Linked DNA regions of Tistrella mobilis. The protein of the gene in region 1 interacts with the protein of each later gene in a pairwise test. Links are inferred from orthologs where the notes say so. Each region holds a gene or a part of one and is shown on either strand. Other genes may lie near its edges.

The links.
Region 2: the proteins of leuS (region 1) and ligA interact in binary tests that used the Escherichia coli proteins (3 or more experiments, as listed by UniProt). The link is inferred for Tistrella mobilis from one-to-one orthologs.

The regions. Positions count from the first base shown.
Region 1 is NZ_CP121017.1:4,749,577-4,760,220, reverse strand. What follows is about bases 2,677-5,827. They hold leuS (leucine--tRNA ligase), read left to right. Parts: upstream 2,677-3,034; coding sequence 3,035-5,620; downstream 5,621-5,827. Other genes in these bases: lptE (LPS assembly lipoprotein LptE), read left to right, coding at 5,586-5,827; P7L68_RS27100 (DUF3576 domain-containing protein), read left to right, coding at 2,677-2,904. Outside these bases: P7L68_RS27110 (porin), read right to left, coding at 1-411; P7L68_RS27105 (porin), read right to left, coding at 742-1,821; more of P7L68_RS27100, read left to right, coding at 2,356-2,676; more of lptE, read left to right, coding at 5,828-6,185; holA (DNA polymerase III subunit delta), read left to right, coding at 6,201-7,235; P7L68_RS27080 (ParB/RepB/Spo0J family partition protein), read right to left, coding at 7,299-8,231; P7L68_RS27075 (ParA family protein), read right to left, coding at 8,228-9,052; 16S rRNA (guanine(527)-N(7))-methyltransferase RsmG, read right to left, coding at 9,024-9,752; tRNA uridine-5-carboxymethylaminomethyl(34) synthesis enzyme MnmG, read right to left, coding at 9,758-10,644.
Region 2 is NZ_CP121017.1:1,214,908-1,225,292, forward strand. Bases 2,551-5,442 are described here. They hold ligA (NAD-dependent DNA ligase LigA), read left to right. Parts: upstream 2,551-2,886; coding sequence 2,887-4,998; downstream 4,999-5,442. Other genes in these bases: recN (DNA repair protein RecN), read left to right, coding at 2,551-2,791; P7L68_RS11320 (MaoC family dehydratase), read left to right, coding at 5,090-5,442. In the rest of the region: P7L68_RS11305 (outer membrane protein assembly factor BamD), read left to right, coding at 145-1,038; more of recN, read left to right, coding at 1,115-2,550; more of P7L68_RS11320, read left to right, coding at 5,443-5,575; P7L68_RS11325 (IS110 family transposase), read right to left, coding at 5,605-6,837; P7L68_RS11330 (PaaI family thioesterase), read left to right, coding at 7,020-7,505; P7L68_RS11335 (aromatic ring-hydroxylating dioxygenase subunit alpha), read left to right, coding at 7,814-8,995; P7L68_RS11340 (radical SAM protein), read left to right, coding at 9,215-10,385. UniProt on the Escherichia coli protein: DNA ligase that catalyzes the formation of phosphodiester linkages between 5'-phosphoryl and 3'-hydroxyl groups in double-stranded DNA using NAD as a coenzyme and as the energy source for the reaction.

The DNA.
Region 1 (10,644 bases):
GCTGGCATGGAAGAAGTTCGGGCTGTCGACGCCATGACCCACCACGGCCGACGGGGCCGAATAGTGCATCAGGTACGGAGCCGAGTTCTCGGCGCCGAGGACGACGCGACCGAAGCCACCCTCGAAGTAGACATAGTGCTCGTCGACCTGATCCGAGGTGGTGTAGGCCTCGAGCTGGACGTTGACACCAACCTTGATGCCGTTGTCGAGCGTGGTCTCACCCAGGAAGTGGATCTCGCCTTCCTGCTTCATGCTGTCGGTGCGGGTGTTCTCGACGTCCTCGTCGATCAGGACGAAGGCGCTCTGGTAGTAGCCACCCAGGCCCAGCTTGATCTTCTCAGCGGCCGACGCCGGCGCGGCGAGCAGGCCGGCGGCGACGATGGCCGACGTGCCAAGCAGAATCTTCTTCATCGGTCAGTTCCCCTAGAACCGGTGGAGCCAGGCTTGAGGCCGGCCCTCTGGCGAACTGCCATCAGACCAGCAAAAAAAGCCCGGCGCGGCATCGAGCGCCAGGTGATACGACCCGTAAATAGGGTGCCGTCGAAGCCGTATCCGAAGCGCTGTGCGTCGCCATGTTCCATCCCGCGCATGCGGTGGTCAAGCGAGGTGCACCCCTGCCGTCGCGCTTCCCGCCACACTGTGGCTGTGAAGCAACAACTCCGGGCAGGGCCGGATCGGCCGTCAGACGGTTATGTGAGGGGGATGGACGCCGCGGAAACTGCGGCGTCCACGACTGCCCGATCAGAATTCGAGCGAGGTACCGACCATGAAGGCGTCCGAGGTGTTCCGGTTCGCCGCCAGATCCGAGTCGAAGTCGTAGTGGAAGTAGCCGGCCATCAGGCTGACGCCCGGGCCCATCTCGTAGGTGCCGCCGATCTCGAAGGTCGACAGCTCGTCCTCGACGCCGGCACCGCTGGTCTGGCTGCCATAGCCATAGCCGGTGCCGACGGTGAAGGGACCGAAGCCGTAGGTCAGGCCGACGTTCCACTGCTCCATGTCGTCTTCGAGCTGCAGGCCCATATTGTTCTTCTGGTAGCCACCGCCGAAGGTGAAGCCGGCATAGCCCAGCTGCGCGCCCACGGTGAAGGCTTCCTGATCGTCGAAGCCTGCGGCATCGACTTCCTGCTTGCCGGTGAGGTAGCCCAGCGCGAAGGCCACATCGACGCCGCCGATGCTGTTCACGTAGTTGGCGCCGATCTCGACGATCTGCTCCTGCTGGCCCGGGGTGTTATCCGGCAGGTTGCCATAGGAGTTCGACGAGCCGCCCGTGCCGGCCGCGAGGCTGGGCGTGTACGACAGGCCCAGCTGGAAGCCCGCGAAGCGCGGGGTGAAATAGGTCAGCTTGTTGGCGTCGCCGGTGGTGTTCAGGAAGGTGTAGTTCGAGGCCAGCACATTGGTGCCGGGCTGCGAGGCATGGAAGAAGTTCGGGCTGTCGACGCCGTGACCTGCGATCGCGGTCGGGGCCGAATAGTGCATCAGATAGGCGGCCGAGTCGGCGGCGCCCAGCTGCACGCGGCCGAAGCCGCCCTCGAAATAGACGAAGTGCTCGTCGATCTGGTCGCCGGTGGTGTAGCCCTCGAGCTGCACGTTCACGCCGACGGTGACACCGTTGTCGAGCGTGGTCTCACCCAGGAAGTGGATCTCGCCTTCCTGCTTGATGCTGTCGGTGCGGGTATCTGCCACATCCTCGTCGATCAGGACGAAGGCGCTCTGATAATAGCCGCCGAGGCCGAGCTTGATCTTCTCGGCCGCCGAAGCGGGAGCGGCGAAAGCGGCGGCAGCGGCGACGATGGCAGTGCTGCCGAGCAGGATCTTCTTCATCGGGTCGGGTCCCCTGGTGAGAACGTTCAGAAATCTTCAATCCGGCCGGGTGCCGGGACGTCCGGGATACGATCTGGTCAGCCGGCCCGCTTCGGGTTCCGGCCTGGTCATGATTGGCCTGATGCTGGCCGGAAGCTCTTTGACGGTCGACGGTCTTGGCCGCCATCCGGACGCCGGGCGTGCGGGGAATTCGCCCATGCGGCAAGTTCATGTTCTTCCGCAGCGCACGCGCCGTCAACGCGGCGCAATACGACGCGTCAGTGATTTCCGTCACAATGTAGCAGGATTGCAACAGGGATGACACGGCGGCGTCACGGCCCCCTGATCCGGTCCCCGGGGCTGCCCGGTGCCACGGACGGCGGGCTATCGGCTTCGGTTGAGGCAGGAAGCGGCTTGCCATATAGTTCAGCCGACCGAAGCATCCGACGGAGTGCAAATGCCTCTCTCGGACAGATTTCGGCGACGCCCTGTCGGGACCAGAGACAACGCCGGCGGGACCACGTCGGACAATAGCCAGAGAGGTTTGGAACGGCCATGGCAGTCACGGGCAAGGATCTTTTGCGGTTCGCGACGCTCGCAGGCGCGCTCGCGCTGCTCGCGGGCTGCAGCGGCGTGGAGACCGAAGCCAGCTATCCGCGCTCGATGCCAGGCGGAACCGGCGGCACCTACGAGACCCAGCGCCAGACCATCTTCGGCGACGGCGGGCTCAATATCTTCGACAATGAGAAGAGCCGCGACGGCACCGGCGGCGCCTCGCCGATCGGCGTGAACAGCTTCCTGTGGCGGGCCTCGCTCGACACCATCAGCTTCATGCCGCTGGCCTCCGCCGACCCCTTCGGCGGTGTGCTGATCACCGACTGGTACAGCGCGCCCGAAACGCCGGGTGAGCGGATGAAGCTCACCGTCTATATCCTCGACCGCCAGCTCCGGGCCGACGGCATCCGCGTGGCTGCCTTCAAGCAGCGCCGCGACGAAACCGGCACCTGGGTCGACCAGCCCGTCGAGCCCGCGGTCGCGACCCGTATCGAGGACGCCATCCTCACCCGCGCCCGTCAGCTGCGCGTGTCAAGCACGGCGAGCTGACGGCGTCACAAGTCCGGCGACGGGGCCAGCCCTGCCGCCATCCTCTCCAACCGGGTGACCGGCAGCGGCATGCCCCCTGACAGAAGGGGGGCGGTGCCGGTTGCGGTCACCCGCACTTCGTACCGGAAAAATGGCCCGCTACAACCCCAAGGCGATCGAGCCCAAGTGGCAGCAGGTGTGGGACGAGAACGGCACCTTCACGACCGATGAAGCGTCGTCGAAGCCGAAATACTACGTGCTCGAGATGTTCCCCTACCCCTCCGGCCGCATCCATATCGGCCATGTCCGCGTCTATACGCTGGGGGACGTGACCGCGCGCTACCGCCGCGCCAAGGGGTATAACGTCCTGCACCCGATGGGCTGGGACGCCTTCGGCATGCCGGCCGAGAATGCCGCCATCGAGCGCGGCATCCACCCGGGCAAATGGACCTACGACAACATCGCGGCCATGCGCGGCCAGCTGAAGTCGATGGGCCTGTCCTATGACTGGAACCGGGAGATCTTCACCTGCGCACCGGACTATTACGTCCACGAGCAGCGCATGTTCCTGAAGTTCCTGGAAGCCGGCCTCGCCTATCGCAAGGAAAGCTGGGTCAACTGGGATCCGGTCGACCAGACGGTGCTGGCCAATGAACAGGTGATCGAGGGCCGTGGCTGGCGTTCGGGCGCCCTGGTGGAACGGCGCAAGCTGTCGCAGTGGTTCCTGAAGATCACCGCCTTCGGCGACGATCTGCTCGACAGCCTGTCGACGCTGGACCGCTGGCCCGACCGGGTGAAGACCATGCAGGAGCGCTGGATCGGCCGTTCCGAAGGTGCCCGGCTGCGCTTCCGTCTTGAGGGTGCACCCGAGGGGCTGGACGGGCTGGAGGTCTTCACCACCCGCCCCGACACGCTGTTCGGCGCCGCCTTCTGCGGCATCGCCCCCAACCACCCGCTGGCCGAGGCGCTGGCGGCATCCGACCCCGCGCTTGCCGCCTTCATCGAAGAGTGCAACCGCACCGGCACCAGCGAAGAGGTGCTGGAGAAGGCCGAGAAGAAGGGCTACCGGCTGCCGGTCGATGCCGAACATCCCTTCGTGCCGGGGCTGAAACTGCCGGTCTATGTGGCGAATTTCGTGCTGATGGAATACGGCTCTGGCGCGATCTTCGGCTGCCCGGCCCATGACCAGCGCGACCTGGATTTCGCCCGCAAATACGACCTGCCGGTGAAGCCGGTGGTCCGGCCCGCAGGCATGGACGACGCTTCCTCGCTGGAGATCGGCACCGAGGCGGTGACCGGCGACGGCGTGATCGTGAATTCCGGCTTCCTGGACGGGCTGTCGGTCGCAGACGCCAAGCGCCGCGCGATCGAGGAACTTGAGAAGATCGGCATCGGCAAGGGTGAGACCACCTTCCGCCTGCGCGACTGGGGCGTGTCGCGCCAGCGCTATTGGGGCTGCCCGATCCCGGTGATCCACTGCCCGGATTGCGGCGTGGTGCCGGTGCCGGAAGACCAGCTGCCGGTCACCCTGCCCGAGGATGTGGTGTTCGACGGCCAGGGCAACCCGCTGGACCGCCATCCCAGCTGGGCGCATGTCGACTGCCCGAATTGCGGCAAGCCGGCCCGGCGTGAGACCGACACTTTCGATACCTTCTTCGAGAGCAGCTGGTATTTCGCCCGCTATACCGGCCTGACCACCGACCGGCCCTTCCCGCGCGACGCGGCCGACAAGTGGATGCCGGTCGACCAGTATATCGGCGGCATCGAACATGCCGTGCTGCACCTGCTCTATTCCCGCTTTTTCACCCGCGCCATGCGCGAGGTGGGGCTGCTGGACGTGAAGGAGCCCTTCGCCGGGCTGCTGACCCAGGGCATGGTGGTGCACGAGACCTACAAGGACGATCAGGGCCGCTGGGTCTTCCCCGAAGAGGTGACCAAAGACGCCGACGGCCAGCTGGTCCATGTGGAAACCGGCCGGCCGGTGACCCGCGGCCGCATCGAGAAGATGAGCAAGTCCAAGCGCAACGTCGTGGACCCGATGGCGATCATCGAGGCCTATGGCGCCGATACCGCACGGCTGTTCATGCTGTCCGACAGCCCGCCGGAACGCGATCTGGAATGGACCGATGCGGGTGCGGAAGGCGCGCACCGCTATCTGGCCCGGCTGTATCGTCTGGTGGATGAATGGGCGGCCGCCCTGCCCGCCCCCGGCACCGATATCGGCGCCGATCTGGCGGCGGCCGAGGGTACGGCGCTGGAGATCCGCCGCAAGCTGCACCGGACGATCCGCGACCTGTCGGAGGATCTGGAGCGCTTCCACTTCAACAAGGGTGTGGCGCGGCTGCGCGAACTGTCGAACGCGCTGTTCGACTTCACCCCGGCCTCGCCCGCCGATACCGCCGTCGCCCGCGAGGCGGTGGATGCCGTCATCCGGCTGATCGGGCCGATGACCCCGCATCTGGGTGAGGAACTCTGGCGGATGGCCGGCCATGACGGCCTGCTGGCCGAACAGCCCTGGCCCGATTTCGACCCGGCCCTGGTGACGGTCGACACCGTCACCCTGCCCGTGCAGGTCAACGGCAAGGTGCGCAGCAAGCTGGATGTCGCGCCGGATCTGGATCAGGATGCGGCTGTGGAACGTGCCCTCGCCGACCACAAGGTCAAGACCGCTCTCGACGGCCGCACCCCGCGGAAGGTGATCTATGTCCCGAACCGCATCCTCAACCTCATCGGTTGACCGCAACGCTCCGACCCGACCCGCCAGCCGCCGCCCAAGGCGGCTGGTGCTGGCGGCCGCGATGGCCACGGCGGCGCTGACGCTGTCGGCCTGCGGCTTCCGGCCGCTCTACAGCGAGACGGCGGCCAGCCGCCCCGCGGTCACCGAACAGCTGGCCGCTGTCGCGGTCGGACCGGTGCCCGACCGGGCTGGCCAGATCTACCGGAACAGTCTGGAGCGTCTGCTTGCCGGGGAGGGCCGCGGCAATCCCGGGCGCTACCGGCTGGACAGCGCGATCCGGATCACGGAAACCGGCCTCGCAATCAACGAAGACGCGACGGCCAGCCGCTATAATGTGCGGGTCGCCGTGACCTACCGCCTGATCGCGCCGAATGCCGGCGACAACAAGACCGACAGGCTGCTGGCCGACGGGACGGTCACCCAGATCAACGGCTATGACCAGATCTCCGCCCCCTATGCAACGCTGGTGTCCCGGCAGGATGCGATCGAGCGTGCCCTGCAGGAAGCGGCACGGGAGGTTCATACCCGGCTCGCGATCTATTTCGACCAGCATGGCGAGGTCTGAGGCGGCGGCAGACGGATGGTGAAGGTCGCCCCCCGGGATGCGGATACCAAAAGCGGCCGGCCCGATGCCGCCTGGCGGGCCGTTCTGGTCTACGGTCCCGATCGGGGGCTGGTGAAGGAACGGGCGGACCGTTTGGTGCGCGCGGTCGTACCGGACCCTACCGACCCCTTCCGGATTGCCACCCTCGACGGCAAGACCCTGTCGGAGGACCCTGCCCGGCTTGCCGATGAAGCGGCCGCCATTGCTTTTGGTGGCGGACGGCGGGTGGTCAGGCTCAGGGATATCGGCGATGGCCAGACGGCGGCATTGGCCGCTTTCCTTGGCGACCCGGTCGGCGACGCGCTGATCGTGGTCGATGGCGGCGAGCTGGGCCCCGGATCGAAGCTTCGCAAACTCTTCGAAACCGCCGCCAACGCGGCCGCCATCGCCTGCTATGCCGATGAAGGCCGGGATCTGGCCGAAGTGATCCGCAATCACCTGTCGGAGTCAGGGCTCCAGGCCGATGCCGATGCGCTGATGGCGCTGGCCGGTTCTCTGGGGGCCGACCGGGCGATGACCCGGATGGAGCTGGACAAGCTGGCCCTCTACGCCCATGGCCGCGGCCGGGTCACGCTCGATGACGTCGAAGCCGTGATCGGCGATGCGCGGACCGTGGCACTGGATGATGTGGCGCTGGCCGCAGCCGGCGGCGATGCCGCGGCTCTGGACCGGGCTCTGGACCGGGCCTTCGCCGAGGGCACATCGGCCATCGCCCTGCTGCGCGCGGTCTCCCGCCATTTCGGCAGGCTGCTTCAGGCACGGGCCGAGATCGACGAGGGAGCGGATCCCGAGACGGCGATGAAATCGCTGAAACCGCCGGTCTTCTTCAAGCAGACCAGCGGCTTCAAGGCGGCATTGGCGGTATGGCCGACTGCGGCTCTGGCCCGGGCGCTGGGCCGGCTGGCCGATGCCGAGGCCCGGGCCAAACAGGGGCTGCCTCAGGAAACCCTGGTCGGCCAGGCATTGCTCGGTCTTGCTGCCGAAGCCGGGCAGCGGAAACGTCGCCGTTGAGGCCTGAAAACCAGCCTCCACGACCGATAATATTTTGGGTGTAAACTGGCCCTGATCGATGCCTCAGCCCCGCCCGCCCAGCCGGGCAAGCAGGTCATCGAGGTCTTCGAGAGACCCATAGGCGATGGTCATCGAGCCGGCGGTCGGCGAGATCGGGTTGATCGAGACCTTGAGCCCCAGGCTCTCGCTCAGATCCTCTTCCAGGCGCAGTGTATCGCTGTCCTTGGTAGAACCACCAGCGGCCTCGGCCCGGCGCGGCCGGCCACCGACAGGCTTGCGCTGGCTGCCATCGCGGGTCGCCCGCTTTTCCGCTTCGCCCCGTGCGAGAGTTTCTGCCTCACGCACCGTCAGCCCCCGATCGGCAATGCGTTTCGCCAGGGCCGAAGGGTCTTCAGCCGTGGCGATCGCCCGGGCATGCCCCATGGACAGCCGGCCGTCGTCGAGCATCTCCTTGACCGCATCGGGCAGGTTCAGCAGGCGGAGCATGTTGGCGACATGGGCGCGGCTCTTGCCGATCACCCGGCCGAGTTCCTCCTGGGTGTAGGAGAACTCCCCCATCAGCCGGCGATAGCCGTCAGCCTCTTCCAGCGGCGTCAGATCCTGGCGCTGGATGTTCTCGACCAGGGCGATTTCCAGCGCATCATGATCCGCCATATGGCGGACGATGACCGGAACCTCGTGCAGCCGGGCAAGCTGCGCCGCCCGCCACCGACGTTCGCCGGCGACGATTTCGAACCCGCCGTCATCGAGCGGCCGGACCAGGATCGGCTGGACCACACCACGTTCACGCAGGCTGGCGGCCAGCTGCGACAGGGCCTCTTCGTCGAAATGCCGGCGGGGCTGATAGCGGCCGGGGCGCAGCCGCTCTACCGGCATCATCCGGACATCGGCGGTTGCGGCCGCGGGGGCCGCATCCTCGATCGCCGTATCACCAAGCAGCGCGGACAGGCCGCGCGCCAGGCCGCGCTTGCGGCCGCCGGTCTCTTCCGCACTCACGCGGCCACCCCCCGTTCGCGCTTCAGCACCTCACCCGCCAGATGGATATAGGCCTTGGCCCCGGCGCAGCGGTGATCATAGAGCAGCACCGGCTTGCCGTGGCTGGGCGCTTCCGAGACGCGGACATTGCGCGGGATGACGGTCTTGTAGACCTTGTCGCCGAAGAAGTTGCGCACATCGGCCGCCACCTGATTGGACAGGTTGTTGCGGTTGTCGAACATGGTCAGCACCACACCCTGGATGTCGAGCCGCGGATTGAGCGAACGACGCACCCGGTCGACGGTCCGAACCAGCTGGCTAACGCCTTCGAGCGCGAAGAACTCACACTGCAGCGGCACCAGCACCGCATCGGCGGCGACCAGGGAATTCAGGGTCAGGATGCCGAGCGAAGGCGGGCAGTCGATGAAGATGTAGTCGTACTGCGGTAGTCCCTCGGCACCCAGCGCCATGCGCAGCCGGCGTTCGCGGGCCGGGCGCTCGATCAGCTCGATTTCGGCACCGGTCAGGTCGACCACAGCCGGCACCACCGCCAGCCCGGGCACATCGGTTTCGACGATCGCCTCGGCAAGGCTCGCCTCGCCCATCAATACGTCATAGCTCGACGGATCCCGCTGGCTGGCACCGATGCCCAGCCCGGTCGACGCATTGCCCTGCGGATCGAGATCGATCACCAGAACCCGCTTGCGCGCCGCAGCCAGCGCGGTCGCGAGATTGATTGCGGTCGTGGTCTTACCGACGCCGCCCTTCTGGTTTGCGATGGCCAGCACGCGACCGGTGCCCTGAGGCGCCGCATCAGCGGGATTGGTCACGGTCTTGGACACGAGACAGCCCCTTCGCTTCAAGGATGACGCCACCCTCGTCGGTCATACTTCTATGGCATACCACCTGCATTGTCCAGCGGGTGCGGGCGGCTGCAATCTCGGCATCGGCCTGGGCGCCTTTCAGAAACCAGAATACGGCATCAGGGCGGGCAAGCGGAATGGCCATCTCAAGAAGCTTGTCCAAAGGGGCAAGCGCGCGGGCGGACACAAGGTCGGCATCCAGGGGCTTCAGGCGCTCGATCCGCTCGGCATGGACGGTGACGGCGATGCCCATCGCCCGGGCGGTCTCCCGCAGGAAGATCGCCTTGCGGGTGTCGCTTTCGACCAGATGGACGTCCAGATCAGCCAGCGCCGCCAACACCAGCCCGGGGAAGCCGGCACCGGAGCCCAGATCGACCAGACGCCGGCCGGCGACCGGACCGATCAGCGGCAGAAGCTGGGCCGAATCGAGCATATGCCGGCGCCAGAGTTCAGGCAGGGTCGCGGGGCCCACCAGATTGATCGCCCCCTGCCAGCGGATGAGCCTTTCGGCGTAAATCTCCAGCCGGTCGAGAGTTTCACGTGGAACCCCGGCAAGCAGCGCATCGATGCGCGGCCGGATGATGTCGTGGTCGGCGCCGGCTGGACCGGCCGGCCCGGCAGCGCGCGGCTGAGCCGCAGGCCTGGGGCCGCCGCGACGGGCATCGGGTTTGCGTGCCATCTGCCCTACTCCGCTGCCAGGGCCGCGCCGCGCCGGATGGCGCCGATCACCAGGCTGAGCGCCGCCGGGGTCACCCCGGGGATTGCCTGAGCGGCGGCGATCGTCGCCGGCCGATTCCGGTTCAGCTTCTCCTGCATCTCGGCCGACAGGCCGCCGACACGGCCATAGTCGAAGCCGGGCGGAATGGCGAGCCCCCCCTCTCTCCGCCAGGCAGAGACATCCGCCTCCTGGCGACCGAGATAGCCGTCATAGCGGGCCTCGATCTCGATCTGCTCGTAGACGTCGGCGCGGATCCGGGCCAGCTCGGGCCAGATGCCGGTCAGCACCAGACGGGTCGCCTCAGCATGAACCAGCAGCTGGTGCAGGGAGCGCGGCCGGCCATCACGATTGGCGGGGATACCATGGGTGCGGGCCTGTTCCGGCGTCAGGGTCAGGCTGCGGGCCAGATGCCGGGCATCATCGAGGGCCGCCAGCTTCGCCTCATGAGCGGCACGACGTTCGGCACCGACCAGCCCCAGGGCGATCGCCTCGCCCGTCAGCCGCAGGTCGGCATTGTCGGCCCTGAGCAGCAGCCGGTATTCGGCGCGCGAGGTGAACATGCGATAAGGCTCGTCGGCGCCCCGGGTGGTGAGGTCGTCGATCATCACCCCGGTCAGCGAACGGCCGCGGTCGGGCAGCAACCGGGCGCCCTGACGGCGATCACCGCCGGCCTCGCCCGCCGCCAGCGCGGCATTGGCACCGGCCAGCACACCTTGCGCCGCCGCCTCTTCATAGCCGGTGGTGCCGTTGATCTGGCCGGCCATGTAAAGGCCGGGCATCACCCGGCTCTCCAGCGTCGGCAGCAGCGATCGCGGATCGACGAAGTCGTATTCGATCGCATAGCCCGGCCGGA
Region 2 (10,385 bases), 3.5 Mb from region 1 along the record:
CATCCGCTTCACGGCCCGTTTCTGCGGATATGCAGTGCGGGTGCCACGGCTCTGTTCGTGCGGATCAGGAGTGGTATAGTAGCGGCCGCTTGGCCAGGGCCGGCAGAGACGTGACATGACACCGAGCAGCATGACGGGGAACGGATGGCGAAGGCAGTCGCAACGGAACGGGCGATCGCGATGCGGACGGCGACAGCCGTGACCCGCGCCTACAGGATCCGGGCCCATAGAATCCTGCGGGCCGGCCTTCTGGCGGCGTGTGTGGCGGGGCTTGCCGCGTGCTCAAGCGATGACGACGACCGCCCTGCTTATGTCGAGCGGCCGGTGGAGCAGATCTACAGCCAGGCGGCGAACGAACTGGACCAGGGCGAGTATCGCAAGGCGGCGCAGAGCTTCGACGAGGTCGAACGTCAGCATCCCTATTCGACCTGGGCCACCGAGGCGCAGCTGATGGCCGCCTATTCCTACTACCAGGCCAATCAGTATGAAGATGCGATCGCAACCGCGCAGCGCTTCATCGACCTGCATCCCGGCAACCCCAATGTGGCCTACGCCTATTATCTGGTCGGGCTCTGCCATTATGAGCGGATCTCGGATGTCGGCCGCGACCAGGAGATGACCCGCAAGTCGCTGGAGGCTTTCCAGGAGGTGGTGCGTCGCTTCCCCGACAGCGCCTATGCCCGTGACGCCCGGCTGAAGATAGACCTTGCCCGCGACCATCTGGCCGGCAAGGAAATGGAAATCGGCCGCTACTATCTGACCCGTGGCATGTACATCGCGGCGATCAACCGCTTCCGCACCGTGATCGAACGCTACCAGACCACCACCCACGTGCCCGAGGCGCTGCACCGGCTGGTCGAGGCCTATCTGTCGCTGGGCATCGAGCGCGAGGCCCAGACGGCCGCTGCCGTGCTGGGCTACAACTATCCCGGCAGCGACTGGTACCAGGACAGCTATGCTCAGCTTACCGGCCGCAATCTGCAGCCGTTGGAAGACAAGGGGTCGTGGATCAGCCGGGCCTTCAAATCGGTTTTCTGATCCGGCACCCGCCCGCCGCCCCGTTCCGCCATCCACCTGACCCACTGTTTCCTTCGCAATCGTCACGGAAGACCGGATGCTCGCCAGTCTCTCGATCCGCGACGTGGTTCTGATCGACCGGCTCGATCTCGACCTCGGCCCCGGCCTCGCCGTCCTGACCGGCGAGACCGGTGCCGGCAAGTCGATCCTGCTCGATGCGCTGGGGTTGGCGCTGGGAGCCCGGGGTGACAGCGGGCTGGTGCGCGCCGGCGCCGCCCAGGCCTCGGTCACGGCCGTGTTCGAGGTGGCGGAGGATCATCCGGCGCTGGCCATGCTGGCCGGGCAGGATATCCCGGCCGCGCTGCCGCTGATCCTGCGGCGCACCGTCACTCCCGATGGCCGCAGCCGTGCCTGGGTGAACGACCGGGCCGTCGGCGTGGGCCTGTTGCGCCAGCTGGGCGAGGTGCTGGTCGAGATCCACGGTCAGCACGATCAGCACGGCCTGCTGGATCCGCGCACCCATCGCGAGGTGCTGGACCAGTTCGGCGGCCACGAGGCGCTGAAGGCAGAGGTGGCGCGTCGCTTCCGCGAGATGCAGGCTGCGGACACCGCCCGCGATCGCGCCGAGGCCGAGGCCGAGGCGGTGCGGCGCGAAGAGGACCATCTTCGCACCAGCCTCGCCGATCTCGACAAGCTGAAGCCGCAGCCGGGAGAGGAAGAGGATCTGGTCCATCGCCGCCAGCGGCTGCAGAATGCCGACCGGATCGTGGCGGCGCTGAATGCGGCACTGGATGCGCTGAACGGTGAGCCGACGCTTGAGGTGCGGCTGCTGGATGCCGATCGCGCCCTGCAACGCCTGCCCGATGCCGAAACCGACGAGCGGGTCCGCCAGCTGCGGGCCGGGCTGGAGCGCGCCTCGATCGAGATCGGCGAAGGCGTCGCGGGGGTCGAGCGGCTGCTCGCCGATCTGGACCTGGGCGAAGACAGCCTGGAAGTGGTCGAGGACCGGCTCTATGCCCTGCGTGCCGCCGCCCGCCGCCATCAGGTCACGACCGAAGACCTGCCCGAGCTTGCCCGGAAGCTGCGTGCCCGGCTGGAATTGATCGACGGCGGCGGTACGGTCGCGGCCAAACTGACCGCCGCGGCCGCCGAGGCGCGCCGGGTATACCGCAAGGCTGCCGAGGCCCTGAGCCAGGCCCGCAAGGCGGCAGCAGACGAGTTGATCAAGGCGATCGCGGCCGAACTCGGGCCGCTGCGCATGGGCCGGGTCGAGATCGCGGTCGCCTTCGAGCCGCTGCCCGAAGACGCCTGGGGGCCCGAAGGCATCGAACGCTGCCAGTTCATGGTCCGCACCAATCCGGGCGCGCCGGCAGGCCCGCTCGCCAGGGTGGCATCGGGCGGTGAGCTGTCGCGGCTGATGCTGGCGCTGAAGGTGGTGCTGGCCCGCACGGCCAGCGCCGGCACCCTGGTCTTCGACGAGGTCGACAGCGGCATCGGCGGTGCGGTGGCCGATGCGGTGGGCGAACGGTTGCAGCGCCTGGGCGGCCATGCCCAGGTCCTGGTCGTCACCCACAACCCACAGGTTGCGGCACGTGGTGATTTGCATCTGAGGGTGGCGAAGCGGATCGAGGGCGAGACCACCCTTACCGAAGTGCGCGCCCTGACGGCTGCCGAGCGGCGTGAAGAGGTGGCCCGCATGCTGTCGGGGGCCGAACTCACCGCCGAGGCACGGGCCGCGGCCGACCGGCTGATGAGCCTGGCCGTGCGCAGCTGAGCGGGACGCTGTGCCGGGCTTGCCCCCGGCCCGCCATCGTCGTACATCTCGCGCCCCGATCCTTCGATACCGCGTCTTGAGGGAGCCTTCCGGCCATGACCGACCGCGACGAGACCGTGATGCAGCCCACGCTCGAAGAGGCGCGTCAGAGCCACAAGGCCCTGGTCCAGCGCATCCGCTATCACGATCAGCGCTATTACAAAGAGGCGGCACCCGAGATCAGCGATGCCGATTACGACCGGCTGCGCGCCGATCTGATCCGGCTGGAGACGCTTTACCCGGAACTCCAGACGGCGGACAGCCCGACCCGGATGGTGGGCGCGGCCCCGGCCGAGGGCTTCGCCAAGGTCCGTCATGCCCGGCCGATGCTCTCCCTCGGCAATGCCTTCGAAGACGAGGATGTGGTGGAGTTCCTGGCCCGGGCCCGCAAGGGTCTGAACCTGAAGGAAGACGACGAGCTTGCGGTGGTGGCGGAGCCTAAGATCGACGGGCTCTCGGCCAGTCTGCGCTACGAGAACCGCCGGCTGGTGGTGGCGGCGACCCGCGGTGACGGCACCGAGGGCGAGGACGTCACCCGCAACATGCTGACGATCGACGACGTGCCCGAGACCCTGCCCGAGGATGCCCCCGATCTGGTGGAGGTGCGCGGCGAGGTCTATATGGGCAAGGCCGATTTCGCCGCCCTGAACGAGCGTCGTGCCGAAGCGGGCGAGGCGCTGTTCGCCAATCCGCGCAATGCCGCCGCCGGCTCGCTGCGCCAGCTCGACCCCGAGATCACGCGCAAGCGGCCACTGAAATTCTTTGCCTATGCCTGGGGCGAGGTCTCGGAGCCGCTGGCGGCAACCCAGTCGGGCGCGCTCGACCGGCTTGAGCATTTCGGCTTCACCGTGAATCCGCTGCGCCGGCTGTGCCGAAGTGCCGACGAGCTGCTGGAACGCTATCGTGAGATCGGCGATGGCCGCCATGCGCTCGATTACGACATCGACGGCGTGGTCTACAAGATCGACCGGCTGGACTGGCAGGCGCTGCTGGGCCAGGTGGCGCGGGCGCCGCGCTGGGCAATCGCGCATAAATTCCCGGCCGAACAGGCGAAGACCCGGCTGCTCGGCATCGAAATCCAGGTCGGCCGCACGGGTGCACTCACCCCGGTCGCGCATCTGGAGCCGGTGACGGTCGGCGGCGTGGTCGTCTCGCGCGCAACCCTGCACAACGAGGACGAGATCGCGCGCAAGGACATCCGGATCGGCGATCTGGTGGTGGTGCAGCGTGCCGGCGACGTCATCCCGCAGGTGGTGGAGGTGGTGGTCGCCGAACGCCCGAACGATACCGTCCCCTTCGAGGCGCCGACCGTCTGCCCCGCCTGCGGGTCGCATGCGGTGCGCGAGCCGGGAGAGGCGGTGCGGCGCTGCACCGGCGGGCTGATCTGCCCGGCCCAGGCGGTGGAGCGGCTGAAGCATTTCGTGTCCCGCGATGCCGCCGATATCGAGGGGCTGGGCCGCAAGGAGGTCGAAGCCTTCTTCGAAGACGGGCTGATCCGCAGCCCGGTCGACATCTACACTCTGCCCCAGCGTCAGGAAACCGGCGAGATCGACCTGACGAAGCGGGCCGGCTGGGGCCGCAAATCGGCCGACAACCTGCTGGCGGCGATCGAGGCGCGGCGCCGTCTGCCGCTCGACCGCTTCATCTTCGCCCTGGGCATCCGCCATGTCGGCCAGAACACGGCGAAGTTGCTGGCGCGCAATTATCGAAGCTTTGAGGCCTGGCGCGCCGGGCTCGAAGCCGCCGCCGATCCGGAAAGTGCGGCGCGGGCCGATCTTGACGCCATCGCCGGCATCGGCCCGGTGGTTGCCGAGGCGCTGACCGATTTCATGGCCGAGGCGCATAACCGCGAGGTGCTGGAGGCGCTGACCGCCGAGGTGGAGGTGATCGAGGCGGATATCCCGACGCAGGTGTCGGGCAGCCTGTCGGGCAAGACCCTGGTCTTCACCGGCAAGCTGGAGAAGCTGACCCGCGATTCCGCCAAGCGCCGCGCCGAACAGCATGGCGCCACGGTGGCAAGCTCGGTGTCTTCCGCGACCAGCATCCTGGTTGCCGGGGCGGCTGCCGGCTCCAAGCTTGCCAAGGCGCGCGAGAAGGGCATCGAGGTCTGGACCGAGGACGAGTTCCTTGAGGCAACCGGTGGGGCAGCGGGGAACGGCGAAGGCTGACGAGGCTGGCAGAAACGGGCATACTCCTGCGGATCAAACGTTCGTTTCAAGGGTCCGCAGGAAGAGACCCGCAGCAAGGTAGCCCGATCCCATGTCCGCAGACACCGCCGCCAGCCCACCCGTGACCGACCTCCATTTCGAGGATTTCGCCGCCGGGCAGGTCTTCCGTACGCCCGCGCGCAGCGTCACCGAAGACGAGATCATCGCCTTCGCCAGCCAGTTCGACAACCAGCCCTTCCATGTCGATCGCGAGGCGGCTGCCGCCAGCATCTATGGCGGGATCATCGCCAGCGGCTTCCATACCCTCGCGCTTGGCTTCAGGCTGGTGCTGGAGGCGCAGATCGTCTCGACCGCGTCGATGGGCTCGCCCGGCCTCGACGAGGTCCGCTGGCTGAAGCCCATGCGCCCCGGCGATACCATCCGTCTGGAGCTGGAGGTCACCGAGGTCGTGCCCAGCCGGTCCAAGCCGGATCGCGGCATCGTCAAACTGCTCTACAAGACCTTCAACCAGAATGACGAGGTGATCTGCACCATGCGCAGCATGTGGATGCTCCGCCGGCGGGTGGTGGTGGCATGAGATACCGTCACGCTGAGCAAGCGCTTTTTTCAGTCGGCGAGCTTTGGCACGAAGGGTTTTCGAGCCTTGGCGACGGCGTAGACGGCGACGAGGAGTTTTCGCATGGCGGCGACGAGGGCGAGCTTTGGTGGCTTTCCCTGTGCGCGCAGTCGGTCGTAGAAGGCTTTGAGCCACGGGTTTCGGCGGACAGCGGTGAGGGTTGGCATCCACAAGGCGGTGCGCAGGCGCGCGTTGCCGATCGGGGTGATGCCGGCGCGGGTGGGGCGGCGCTTTCCGGAGTGGCGCAGGGCTGGGATGACGCCGACGTAGGCTGCCAGGGCTGCGGGGCTGTCGAAGCGGGCCGGATCGCCGAGTTCGGCGATGAGGCGTGCTGCGGTGCTGGGACCGATTCCGTCGATGGAGGTCAGCAGCGAGCCGACCTCGTGCTCGTCGAGCAGACGGGTGATGTCGTCGTCACGGTCGGCCAAGCGGCGGCGCCACAGATCGAGATCCTGACAGATGTCGCGGACCTGGACGCGGTAGGCGGGGCCGTGGTGCTGGCCGACCGAGCGCTTGGCCGCGGCGATGATCTGGTCGGCCAGTTCGCTTCCGACGGCGTGGCGGCCATCGTAGCGCAGCTTGGCGAGCCGGCGTGGCGTGGCTTTGGCGACGGCCTCGGCGGTGGGGTATTCCGCCAGGATGGCGGTGGCCAGCATGCTGTCGAGCGTGCGGACATAGCGTCGGAATTCCGGGAAGCCGAGATCGACCAGCCGGCGGAGCTGGCGGACGCGGTCGTCGAAATCCTGGCGCAGCCGGTCGCGGTGGCGAACCAGTTCGCGCAGCTCCTCGCTGGCCCGGCTGCCCAGCCGGGTCGGGGAGGGGCGCTTTTCCCGCCCGAAGCGGGCCAGGCCGAGGGCGTCGATGGCGTCGGTCTTGGTGCGCTCCAGGCTCTCGCCCTGGAAGCGGTGGGTGCGCAGCGGGTTGATCAGGGCGACCTCGTAGCCCTTGGCCGCCAGCACGGCGAACAGGTTCTTCCAGTAATGCCCGGTCGCCTCCATGACCACCAGCGCCTCACCCGGCGGGGCCAGCGCGGCCAGCAACGCGCCGTGCCCGGCCGCGTCTTCGGTGAACGGCTTGGGTTTGGCCAGGACCGTGCCGTCCGCATCAAGGATGGCGAAGACATGGGTTTCCGACGCGATGTCGATGCCGACGAATTGCATGGCGCCTCCCGTGCGGATGAGCCGGAAGCCTCGGAGCCGGTGCTCGTGCCCCTGCTTGTCCATGCGCGGATGACCGCCCCGATCGGGGCGGTCATCCGCCCCCTCGCCACGACACCGCCGGATACCGTTCGGGCAAAAAGCACCGGGCGAGGGCGCCAATCTCATGCACGAAGATCATCCTTCGAGCGCAACGCGGCGACCCTCTCCCGGCTATCAGGCCAAACATCCTACCAGGAGACGGCCCGATGAGTGGAATTCATACAAGCGCGACCGGAGACGCCGAGGCCCACGACATTGCCGGCCTCGACGGGCTGGCGCAGCTGCAGGCCTATATCGATGGCGGCCGGTCGCTGTCGCCGATCGCCGAGACGCTGGGCTTCCGCCTGGCGCGGATCGAACGCGGCGAGGCGGAGATCGTCGCCGAGCCCGGGCCGCATGTGCTGAACGGCATGGGCGTCGCCCATGGCGGCTATATGGCGACCCTGCTGGATGCGGCGGTCGCCTGTGCCATCCACAGCCTTATGCCGGCAGGGGTCGGCTCCACCACCGTGGAGTTGAAGGTCAATATGGTGCGGGCCCTGCCGGTGACGGTCAGCCCGGTGCGTGCCATCGGCCGCGCCATCCATGCCGGCCGCATGCTGGGCACCGCCGAAGGCCGGCTGATCGGCCCCGACGGCACGCTCTACGCCCATGCAACGACGACCTGCGCGGTGTTGCACCCGCGCAAATGACCGGGCCCGCGCCCGTGCATACCCGAATCCGGGGGACGGACCCGCCTGCCATCGTGCAGGGCCGGGCCGTCCTCCGAAATCTTTCCGGCCCCTGCACACGTCCATCATCCGGATCACATCGGAGTCGAAGATTACGAATCAATGGTAGATTATGATTCATCTATTTCGTGCATTGCGATAGATCACAACCACAGGTATATTTTGAACCGAGTTTGAGTCCCCAGGGCAGCCAGCCGTCCACACCGGATGCGTGCCCGTCCGCAGACACGACCCGATGCTCTAAAAATCAATAATTCGATGAGGACGCCATGGATCACGCCACCCAGGTGCATCTGATCGACCGTGTGTTCGACATGATCGATCGCCGCACCACGGAAATGGACCCGGCCGAGTATCACAACCCGGTCAGCCGCTATATCGATCCCGAGCGCTACAAGCGCGAGGTCGAGATCATTTTCCGCCGCAACCCGATCATCGTCGCCCATGGCAGCGAGCTGCCCAAGCCCGGCGACTACAAGACCATGGACGTCACCGGGGTGCCGATCCTGCTGGTCCGCACCCAGGACGGTTCGGTCAATGCCTTTCTGAACGCCTGCCGCCACCGCGGGACCAAGCTGGTCTGGGAGGAATGCGGCAGCCACAAGCGCAGCTTCGTCTGCCCCTATCATGCCTGGACCTACGGCACCGACGGCAAACTGGTCGGCGTGCCCGCGGCGGAAGGCTTTCCGAACATGAAGCGCGAGGAGATGGGCCTGCGCCGGCTGCATTGCGCCGAGCGTTACGGCTTCGTCTTCGTTCAGGTGGACCCGACCGCGCCCAAGGTGGATGTCGATGCCTGGCTCGGGCCCATGGCGCACGAGCTGGAGCATATCGGCACCGCCGATTACGTCGTCTGGCGGCCCGCCCAGCTGGAGAAGAAGACCAACTGGAAGCTGGCGCTGGATACGTTCCTTGAGAACTATCACACCCGCCGCACCCACACGAAGACCATCTGGCCGGTCTTCCTGGACAACACCGCCGCCTTCGACCGGCTGTCGCCACATGCCCGGGTGGTGCTGCCCAAGCGCTCGATCCCCGAGATCCGCGACCAGGATCGCGAGACCTGGAACCTGCGCGACCATTCCACCGTGCTCTACACCATCTTCCCGAACCTGATGCTGGCGGTATTGCCCGATCATTGCGCCATCTTCCAGGTCTGGCCCGATGGCATCGACAACTGCAAGCTGCCGGCCTACACGCTGGTGCCGCCGAAATATCTGGAGAGCGCCACCGCCCAGGACATCTGGTCGAAGAGCATGCATGTCGTCTTCGAGGTGACCGAAGAGGACAGCGACCGCTCCGAGGCGATCCAGGCGGCGCTCAATTCCGGTGCCAACGACCATTTCGTCTTCGGCCGTTACGAACAGGCCCTCGCCTGGTTCCACCAGGAGGTGGAGGCGATGCTGAACGGTCAGGCCGAGTGGGTCCGCTATGCCGAAGCGGCCGAGTGATCCCGGGACCCGTGATCCCATGATCCCGGACCCCGTGATTGCCGGGTCCTGAGCCGGCGCGGCGAAACGACACCGACACGACGATCAGATCTCCTGCGGGCGCGTGGGCTCCACGCGCCCGGCCGGGGGAGGTGCGCGCCCGCCCGGCTCTCAATCTGCGACCCCCGCCGATCCGCGAAACGACACCGCGAAACGACGACGACGAAGGGGCTGCCTCGGATGAAGACCGACGAAAATCGCAATGTAACGCGTGAGCGCATGCAACGCCTGGAGGCGTTGCTCGACGGCGAGGACGAGCTTCGCGACCGCCTGCAGGCGGTGCTGCGCTTCTCCCGCAAGATCCGCGTCAGCGAATATCACCTCACCAATGCCTGCAACATCCGTTGCAAGGGCTGCTGGTTCTTCGAATACGGCCACGACACCGCCACGCGGGAGGCCAAGGATGCCGAGGCGCTGGAAGCCTTCCTGATCAAGGAGACCAAGGAACGGCGGGTGAATGCTGCCCTGGTGATCGGCGGCGAGCCGACCCTCTTTCCCGACCGGCTGCGGCTGTATGTCAAGCACATGCCCTATGTGACGATCTCGTCCAACGGGCTGCGCCGGCTGCCGATGGAGGGGTTCGAGAACGTCGCGATCGGCCTGACCCTGTTCGGCGGCGGGCCGATGGACGACCAGCTGCGCGGCATCAAGCCCAGCGGCCGCACCTTCACCGGCCTGTTCGAAACCGCGCTTGCCAATTACCGCGACGATCCGCGCGCCGGCTTCATCTATGCGCTGACCGAGACCGGTATCGAGCATATCGAAGAGACGGTGGTCCGGATCCGCGACAACGGCAACCGGGTCAACTTCAACTTCTACAGCGCCTATGACGCCGAGGATCCGACGGCGCTTGCCCGGCAGGAAGAGCTGCTGGAAGAAGCGCTCCGCGTGCGGGCGAAATATCCCGAGACCGTGGTCAGCACGCCTTACTACATCCGCACCATGATCACCGGTCGCAGCCATTTCGGCCGCTTCGGCTATGACGTCTGCCCGTCGCTGTCGCAGGACCATGCCGGCCATGCCGACCGGCTGGTCAACGGCAACCCGGTGCTGCCCTTCTTCAACACCTGGGCGGCCGATCTCAAGACGGTCAAGTTCTGCTGCACCTCGGGCCATTGCAACGGCTGCCGCGACAGCCAGGCGGTGATTTCGTGGATGGTGGTCAGCATGGACCGCTTCCTCACCGACAAGGTGATGCTGGAAACCTGGGTCGAGATGGCCGAGAGCTACTGGAAGCAGTTCATCTGGGGTCCGTTCCACTGGACGAAGGATGCCGGCCGCCGTCAGGCGGTGATGGACCCGATCGGCGACGGCCATGCCACGCAGGTCTCGGTCGATCTCGCCCATGGCG